Regions from separate parts of the Zhihengliuella alba genome, predicted to be linked through region 3. Evidence: riboswitches for the same ligand, from Rfam matches in the RefSeq annotation. Region 3 holds a riboswitch; each other region holds the start of a gene.
The links. Region 3 has a riboswitch for thiamine pyrophosphate ahead of thiM (hydroxyethylthiazole kinase). Riboswitches for the same ligand answer to the same signal wherever they lie in the genome.
Positions count from the first base shown of each region.

Region 1 (2,173 bases), on a different contig from region 3:
CGGCTGATGCGCGGACCGTCCATCCTGGACCGCGCGATCGCCATGGACGTGCTGCTGGCGATCATCATGGCCGCGCTCTGCGTGGACATGGCCGTGAACGGGCACCTCAACCACATGGCTTTCGTGGTGGTCGCCTGCGTGGTCGGCTTCATCGGCACGGTGACCATCTCGCGCTACGTGACGGACCGGAGGAACACCTGATGCCCGACGCCAGCCTCTGGGTCACCCTCCGCGACGCGACGACGGCGGTCTTCCTCGTCGTCGGAGCCCTCATGTCGCTCGCCGCGGCCGTCGGCATGCTGCGCTTCCCCGACCTCATGTCCCGCATGCATGCGGCGACGAAGCCGCAGGTCCTCGGGCTGCTCCTGATGCTGGCCGCCGTCGCCCTCCAGATCGGATCGTGGAGCGCCGTGCCGGTGCTGGTCCTGGCGTGGCTGCTGCAGCTGGTCACCGCGCCGGTCAGCGCCCACATGGTCGGCCGGGCGGGGTATCGCACCAAGCACCTCCGCCGCTCGATGCTCGTCAACGACGACCTCGGCGACGTCGTCGAGCACGCCGCCGGGCGGGAACGCGACCGGGCCGCGCATCACCACGGGGGCGCGCTGCACGACCAGGCCGCGCCGGACGACCGGGAGTCCGGCCCGGAACGCGAAAGCGCGGCCGACGACAGTCGACCGCGCTAACGGCACCGGGAGGCGCCGGGGGCTCGTGGGCCCCGCCGGGAGGAAGGTCTCAGACCTCGTCCGCGGTGCGGCGCAGGTACGCGATGGCACCGTCGGTCCCGCGCTTGGTGAGGACCTGGATCACCGCAGTGACCACCGACGACGCGATGGCGAAGCCGAGCGCCTGGCGCAACGAGGCCTCGGCCACGGCCTCCTTGTCGCCGGGGCGAGGTGCGGGCTGCCCCGTGGCCTTGCGCCAGAGCCCGTCGAGGAGCTTGGAACCGGCGATGCCGGCTGCGACGGACACCAACGCGCCGAGCGCTTTCAGGATCAGTTTCATGCGGGCGACTCCCGTATCTCTTGCTGGCGACCTGCGATTACCAACTCAGCATAACGCGGCGCTAAACTTAGCCTCACCAGATACGACAGGGGAGCGTTCGCCGTCGTCAGCGCCGGGAGACCGGCCGACGGCAGAACGCTGAGAGTGCGCACAGACGCAGACCCTCGAACCTGCTCCGGCTAGTACCGGCGAAGGGAGTCGAGCTCTTGGGGTGCCCAGCGGCACCCTCCCCTCCTTGACCTCAAGGAGGAAGAACATGGCAACACCGATCAATTCCACGGCCGGGCCCGCCGCCAAGGCGCCCAAGGCCGCGTGGCGCGTCGTCGACATCGTGGTGGCGTCCGTCATCGCCGTCGTCTCCGGCGTGATCTTCTGGGCCTGGAACATGTCCTACGCAGGGCTCGACTTCCTGTGGGCGGCGTTCCCGCCGTCGTCCGGCATCGTCATGGGCATGTGGCTGTTCCCCGGCGTGCTCGGCGCGCTGATCATCCGCAAGCCCGGCGCGGCCCTGTACTGCGAGCTGCTCGCCGCCGTCATCTCCGCCTTCATGGGCTCCCAGTGGGGCTTGACCGTCCTGATGTCCGGGCTGCTGCAGGGACTCGGGGCCGAGGCCGTGTTCGCCTCCCTGCGCTACCGCCGCTGGGGGCTGCCCGCGGCGATGGTGGCCGGAGCGGGCATGGCCGTCTTCGGCACGGTCAACGACCTCTTCATCTCCAACTGGTACCCGATGTACACGCTGCCGATGAAGTTCGCCCACATGGGCTTCGCCGTGCTCTCCGGCCTCCTGATCGCCGGGCTCCTCTCCTGGATCGCCACCCGCGCGATCGCCCGGACGGGGGCGCTCTCCTCGCTGGCCTCGCGGAGGGCGGCGCAGGAACCGGTCGCCGGCTAGGGCATGGCGATGAGTCCAGAAGTGACGAGCCCGCAGAGGCTCAGTACAGAGGACGGACGCGAGGACGCGGACGGAAGGATCGCGAGCCAGTGCGGGGATGCTCCACAGTTCGGTGGCGCGCCGCACCGGGACGGGACCGCGGGCGCCGAGGTCGTCGCGTCCGACTGGGGCTGGCGGCATGCGGGCCGGGAGCGGCCCGCGCTCGCCGGCGTCGACTTCCGGGTCGCGCCGGGCGAGCGGGTCCTGCTCGTCGGGCCGTCCGGGGCCGGCAAGTCGACG
Region 1 covers NZ_BAABCJ010000002.1:611,660-613,832, reverse strand. Annotated here, with positions in the region: gene ABD784_RS08515 (monovalent cation/H+ antiporter complex subunit F) at 1-201, shown strand, start outside; gene mnhG (monovalent cation/H(+) antiporter subunit G) at 201-683, shown strand; gene ABD784_RS08505 (DUF4235 domain-containing protein) at 733-1,002, opposite strand; TPP riboswitch at 1,080-1,216, shown strand; gene ABD784_RS08500 (ECF transporter S component) at 1,259-1,894, shown strand; gene ABD784_RS08495 (ATP-binding cassette domain-containing protein) at 1,904-2,173, shown strand, end outside.
Region 1: another riboswitch for thiamine pyrophosphate. It lies ahead of ABD784_RS08500 (ECF transporter S component); the one in region 3 lies ahead of thiM (hydroxyethylthiazole kinase).

Region 2 (2,173 bases), on a different contig from region 3:
CCGATGACCACCGTCCCGTCCTCCCGCGGGACCAGGTAGACCGGCCGTCCGTGGACGAGCCCGCGGACCGTGTGCTGCACCAGCGGGCGCAGGCGCTCCGGGACGCGCAGTCGCAGGATGTCGCCGTGGACCGGCCTCAGCCGCAGGTCCAGCCCGGCGGGCAGGCCCGCCACGGCCGAAGCCCCGAGACCGGCGGCCAGCACCGTCTCGTCCGCCTCGACTCGCTCGGCGGAGCGCAGTTCGGCGCACCTCAGCTCCGCGCCCGTGACCCGCTCGGGGTCCGCCGGGTCGGTGTGCAGGAGTTCCACGGCGGTCGCCGCCACCGTGCGCACGTGCGGCAGGGCGGCCAGCGCCGCCCGCAGCGAGGCCACCATGGCGCGCGGGTCGATCTGGTGGTCGCCCGGGGCCACCTGGGCGCTGGTGAGGCCGGGGCTGAGGAGCGGCTCCCGCCGTCGGGCCTCGCGGGTGCCGAGGTGCTCCACCTCGAGGCCGTTGGCGCGCTGGGCGGCGGCGAGGTCGGCGAGCGCGGCGCGGTCGGCGGAGTCGAGGCCGACCACCATCGTGGGGGTCCGCCGGTAGGCGGGATCGGTGCCGCCGGCCGCCGCGAGGTCGCGGACGAATCCCGGATAGGCGGCGGCGGACACCAGCGTCAGCTGGAGCAGGTCCTGCTCCTGGTAGTGGAACTCGCTCACCGGAGCCAGCATGCCCGCGGCGGCGAAGCTCGCCCCGCCGCCGGGATCCGGATCGGCGAGCGTGACGGGGTGGCCGCGCCGCGCGAGCTCCCACGCGGTCGACAGGCCGACGACGCCCCCGCCGAGCACGAGGGCGCGCGCGGCGGCGCCGGGCGATGGCGCGTACAGGTTCATGAGGAGTCCTCCCTACGCCGGTCTCAACCGGATCAGGTTCTTACGGTCGGCGCCGAACGCCCTCTCAGCCCGTGGCCGGGCTCCCGTGGAGTCTCCAGTCTATGGCGTACGGCACACCGGCAAAATCGGGGCGCCCGTGTTGCGTCCGCCGTCGTGCGCGCCGCCGCCGTCGTGCTCGCCGGCGTCGCGGGACCACCAGCGGCGCTTACGCGCCACGATCGCCGTGTAGGCGAGGGTCAGCCCCACGGAGACGACCACGGCGAGCGGCTCGATCTCCGTGGCGTTCAGATCCGCGAGCCCGAACGCCCCGAGCGCGAAGACCGTGCAGTTACCGACGACGTGCAGGCCGATGGCCGCCTCGAGCCCGCCGGTGCGCCAGGTCAGCCAGCCGGCGGCGAGGGCGAAGACCAGGATGTCCGTCTGCCCGGCCCAGTCGTAGGCGTGGCCCAGCACGAACAACGGCGCCGGCAGCAGGATCGCCCAGGCCGGGTGCCGCAGCCAGGAGCCGATGGCCTGCATCAGCAGGCCCCTGAACGCGTACTCCTCGGCCGCCGCCTGGAACGGCACCACGAGGACGGCGATGAGCAGCAGCCACAGGCCCTGCCCGGTGAGCAGGGGCCCGCCGTCGAGCACGCCGCCGGGCAGTCCCTCGGGCGCCTCGCCGGGCGGAGCCACCAGCAGTCCCACCGTGTTGACCACGGCGTGGAGGACGACGGCGACGGCCGCGCACCGGGCGAGCAGCCCCCAGCGGAGGCGCCCGACGACCGACGAGACGGAGCCAGCCGGCCTCCACCCGCCGACGCGCACGCCCAGCAGGACCGCCGGCAGTCCCGCCGCGAGCATCAGCAGCATGACCAGGGCGGTGGCCGGATCGTGCAGGTCGCCCGGCCCGGCCGCCGTCAGCGCCTCGTCCAGCGAGACCCCGAGCCCCGGGGCGGCCAGCGAGACGAGGACAGCCGCGACGCCGAGGACCAGCACGATCGCGCACCAGACGCCGAGCGTCGTGACGAGGGCCAGGAGGGGCCGCCACCAACGGTAGGACCGGTACCGGCGGGCCAGCCGATGGAAGGGCAGCGGGGTGTTCATGCGCTCTGCGGCGCTCAGGCGAGCCGTCATGGAACCAGCCTGGGCCGGTGGCGGCCGCGGCGGTATCGGCCGCGCGTCCCCTCTTGCCTGCCGGAGGGATGAGGCAGGTTCATCCTCTTGGACGACACCGGGAGGCGGATGCGGTCCCTACGCTGGGGGCATGGGAATGAGGACCAGCGGTTCGGCCTGGCGCACCGCCGCGACCGTGCTGGCATCGGCGC
Region 2 covers NZ_BAABCJ010000006.1:129,817-131,989, forward strand. Annotated here, with positions in the region: gene thiO (glycine oxidase ThiO) at 1-866, opposite strand, end outside; TPP riboswitch at 859-963, opposite strand; gene ABD784_RS12155 (CPBP family intramembrane glutamic endopeptidase) at 966-1,982, opposite strand; gene ABD784_RS12160 (sensor histidine kinase) at 2,113-2,173, shown strand, end outside.
Region 2: another riboswitch for thiamine pyrophosphate. It lies ahead of thiO (glycine oxidase ThiO); the one in region 3 lies ahead of thiM (hydroxyethylthiazole kinase).

Region 3 (2,173 bases):
GGCGGCGCGCACGGCCGCCGCGACGTCCTCGGGCGCGAGGTAGTAGGCGGCGTCGTACTCCTCGCCCAGCTTCTCGACCAGGCCGTGCTGCATGTCGGTGTCCACGCGTCCCGGGTGCACGCTGGACACGCGCACGCCGTGGCCGCGCTCCTCCTCCCGCAGCGCATCGGTGAAGGCCCGCAGCGCGAACTTGGACGCCGCGTAGGTGCTGGATTTCGGCGACGCGTTGAACCCGGAGCCGCTGTTCACCGCGACCACCAGGCCGCCGGCGGCGCGCAGGGCCGGCAGCGCCTGCCGGGTCAGCTCCGCCACGGCGAAGACGTTCAGGCGGAAGACCCGCTCCCAGGTCTCGTACGACGTCGTCTCCACCGTGTTCCCGTCCTCCACCCCGGCAGAGTGGACCAGGACGTCCAGGCGGGCCGGCAGCGCGGCGTAGGGCGGGTGCTCGAGGTCGGCGACCCACGGCTCGGCCGACGGGAGCTCGCGCACCAGCGCGTCGATGGCATCGGCGTCGCGGCCGCCGACCAGGACGTGGTGCGTGGGCCCGAGCTCGAGGGCGACGGCGCGGCCGATCCCGCGGGTGGCTCCGGTGACGAGGGCGACGGGACGGTCTGCGGTGCTCATGGGCGCTCCTTCGGTGGCGGGACGTGGCTTCCTCCAAGCTACTCGCTGCCGGGGCCGCGAGGTGCCGGTGCAGCACCCGGGGGTCCGCGAGATCGCGCATCAGCACCCCGGGCTCCGCGAGATCGCACTTCAGCACCCATATCGGCCGGGTGAGGTGCCAGAACGCGACCTCGCGGGATCGAACGTGCCGGAACGCGACCTCGCGGGACCGAACGTGCCGGAACGCGACCTCGCGGCGTCGAACGTGCTGGAACGCGACCTCGCAGCTCGGCCGGTGGGACACCGCCCAGACGCCCCCGCCGGATGTGACGGCTCCGGATATGACGGCGCACACGCCGCGGCGTAGGCTGGCTCCCACGGCACGGGGTGTCCCCAGAGGACTGAGATCACACCCGCATGCACCTGATCTAGCTAGTACTAGCGGAGGGATGTCGCTTCATGGAGTCCATGGCGCCACAAAATACGTCTGAATCCACCACCACTGCGCCCGCCGGCGCCGCCCGCGACTGGGCACACCGGTCCACGGAGCACCTCGCGGCGTTCCGCGCGGCGAGCCCGCTGGTCCAGTGCGCCACCAACTCGGTGGTCACCAACTTCACCGCCAACGTGCTGCTCGCCGCGGGCGCCGCACCGGCCATGGTGGACGTCCCCGGCGAGGCCGGTCCGTTCGCCGCCCTGGCCTCCGGCGTGCTGATCAACCTGGGCACGCCGATGGACCGCCAGCGCGACGGCATGCTCGAGGCCGTGCGCGCCGCCCACGGCGCCGGCACCCCGTGGGTGCTGGACCCGGTGGCGGCCGGTCCGCTGGAACTGCGCACGGAGTTCGCCCGCGAGCTCCTCCAGTTCTCCCCCTCCGTGATCCGCGGGAATGCCTCCGAGGTCCTGGCCCTGGCGGGCACGGGCACCGGCGGTCGCGGCGTGGACGCGACGGACGACGTCGACTCCGCCACCGGCGCGGCCGTCGCCCTGGCCCGCAGCACCGGCGCGGTGGTGGCGGTGTCCGGCCCGGAGGACGTCGTCACCGACGGGGCCACCGTGGTCCGCGTCGCCGGCGGCAGCGAGCTGCTCACCCGGGTCACCGGCGGCGGATGCGCCCTCGGCGCGCTGGTCGCCGGTCTCGTCGGCAGCACGACGGCGGCGGTCCGGCCCGACGCTGCGGGCTCCTCCGTGCTCGCGGCCACCGTGGCCGCGCACGCGTTCTACTCGGCGGCCGCCGAGCGGGCCGCCGTCGGCGCCGCGGGCACCGGCAGCTTCCAGGTGGCGTTCCTGGACGCGCTGGCCGCCCTCCGGCCGGAGGACCTGGCCGATGCACGCATCACGGAGGCGCCGGCGGAGGCGCCCTCCGCCGGCGATCCGGAGCGCCGCACCCACGAAGCCCCGGCAGCGTCCTCCCCCGGAGCTGCCGCCGCCGGGCCGGCCGTCCCCGCGACGGGCGTGAGGATCGGGGCCCACGAGCGGATCGGCACGCACGCGCGGTCCGCCCCGGACGCGCGGCTCGACCCGGACGCGCGGCTCGACCCCGACGACCTGGGCGTCTACCTGGTCGCCG
Region 3 covers NZ_BAABCJ010000005.1:69,640-71,812, forward strand. Annotated here, with positions in the region: gene ABD784_RS09900 (SDR family oxidoreductase) at 1-624, opposite strand, end outside; TPP riboswitch at 977-1,070, shown strand; partial or broken gene thiM (hydroxyethylthiazole kinase) at 1,072-1,935, shown strand; gene thiE (thiamine phosphate synthase) at 2,059-2,173, shown strand, end outside.

Region 4 (2,173 bases), on a different contig from region 3:
GAAGGCCGACCTGGTCTCGCGGGCGCGCACCCAGCGGGAGTGGTCCAGCCAGGGCGTGCGGAACGCGATGAAGAAGTCGCCGGACAACGACAAGATCAAGCGGAAGGCGTCCACCGAGTCCAGCGAGAAGCAGGCGCAGAAGGTACGGCAGATGGAGAGCCGGATCGCCCGGCTGGAGGAGGTCGAGGAGCCGCGGAAGGAGTGGCAGCTGGCCTTCACGATCGGTGCGGCGCCGCGCTCGAGCTCGGTCGTCTCCACGCTCAGCGGTGCCGTGGTCCGGCAGGGCGAGTTCACCCTCGGCCCGGTGTCGCTGCAGGTCAACGCGGGGGAGCGGATCGGCATCACCGGTCCCAACGGTGCCGGCAAGTCCACGCTGCTGCGCACGCTGCTGGGCCGCCGCCGTCCCGACGAGGGGACCGCGAGCCTCGGCCCGAGCGTGCAGATCGGCGAGATCGACCAGGCGCGCTCGCTGCTGGCCGGGCCCGAGCCGCTGGCCGCCGCGTTCGAGCGCGTGCTGCCGGAGATGGCGTCCGGCGAGGTCCGCACGCTGCTGGCGAAGTTCGGGCTCAAGGCCGAGCACGTGAACCGTCCCGCCGGGGAGCTGTCGCCGGGGGAGCGGACCCGGGCCGGCCTGGCCGTGCTGCAGGCGCAGGGCGTCAACCTGCTGGTGCTCGACGAGCCCACCAATCACCTGGACCTGCCGGCGATCGAGCAGCTCGAGCAGGCGCTCGAGAGCTACGACGGGACCCTGCTGCTGGTCACCCATGACCGCCGCATGCTCGCGACCGTGCGGACGGACCGGCACTGGCGCGTCGAGGCCGGCACGGTCACGGAGGCCTGAGCGTCACGCAGGCGTCGCCGTCGTGATCCGCGCCTCGGCGGACCAGCGGCCGTGGTACGGTCCTCATGCAATGACTCGGGGCGCCACCAGCGGTGGCTGAGAGAGAACCCGTCGAACCTGATCCAGTTAGCACTGGCGTAGGGATGTCTGCAGCGATCCTCCGCGGGTCGCCCGGCGCGCGACGCCAGGGCGGCGCCGCCGAGCGTCCGCACGCGCCCTCGCCACCAGCAGAAGGGCACGCACATGACGACCACCGAAGCCGGCACCGCAGACCGCGGGGACGCCTCCACCACAGGCACCCCGGCCACCACGGCCGCGCCGCCGATCGCGGAGCAGACCGTCGTCGTCACCGGCGGGGCCCGCGGGCTCGGCCGGAGCATCACCGAGGCGTTCCTCCGCCACGGTGCCCGCGTCGTCGTGGGCTACCACTCCAGCCGGGACGCGGCCGAGGAGATCGCGGCCGCGCACCCCGGCCGGGCGGTGGTCGTCCGGGCCGACGTGCGGGACCGCGCCCAGGTCGACGCGCTCGTCGCACGCGGCCGCGAGGCCTTCGGCGCTCCCGTCGCCACGGTGGTCAACAACGCCCTGGTCGACTTCTCCTTCAACGGCGACGCACGCGCCCGCGCGCACGAGATCGGCTTCGACGCCTTCGCCGACCAGTTCTCCGGCGCCGTCCAGGGCGCCGTGAACGTGGTGCAGGCCGCTCTGTCCGACTTCGACGCCCTCGGCTCCGGCCGTGTGGTCAACATCGGGACCAACCTCTTCCAGAACCCCGTGGTCCCGTATCACGACTACACGGCCGCGAAGGCCGCCCTGCTGTCGCTGACGCGCACCTTCGCCGCCGATCTGGGCCCGCGCGGGGTCCGGGTCAACATGGTCAGCGGCGGCCTGCTGCGCACCACGGACGCCAGCGCCGCGACCCCGGAGGCGGTGTTCGACGCGATCGCGGCGGGGACCCCGCTGGGCTCCGTCACCACGCCGGAGGAGTTCGCCGACACCGTCCTCTTCTTCGCGTCGCCGTGGTCCCGGGCCGCCACCGGGCAGAACCTGGTGGTTGACGGCGGACTGGTGAACAACTGATGGGGGACGACGCCGCCGTCCGCCCGAGCATCCACCTGAACCTCTTCGCCTTCGGCTGCGGGCACCACGCCGCCGCCTGGCGAGCGCCCGACTCGAGCGTGGACCGGCTGGGCGACATCGCCTACTGGGAGGAACTGGCCCGCACGGCCGAGCGCGGCGGCCTCGACGCGATCTTCCTCGCCGACGGCCAGTCCGTGGGCCTGGACGGCATCGACCGCGGCCCGCGCTGGTTCCTGGAGCCCATCACCACCC
Region 4 covers NZ_BAABCJ010000001.1:890,117-892,289, reverse strand. Annotated here, with positions in the region: gene ABD784_RS03960 (ABC-F family ATP-binding cassette domain-containing protein) at 1-841, shown strand, start outside; TPP riboswitch at 908-1,002, shown strand; gene ABD784_RS03955 (3-oxoacyl-ACP reductase) at 1,085-1,921, shown strand; gene ABD784_RS03950 (LLM class flavin-dependent oxidoreductase) at 1,921-2,173, shown strand, end outside.
Region 4: another riboswitch for thiamine pyrophosphate. It lies ahead of ABD784_RS03955 (3-oxoacyl-ACP reductase); the one in region 3 lies ahead of thiM (hydroxyethylthiazole kinase).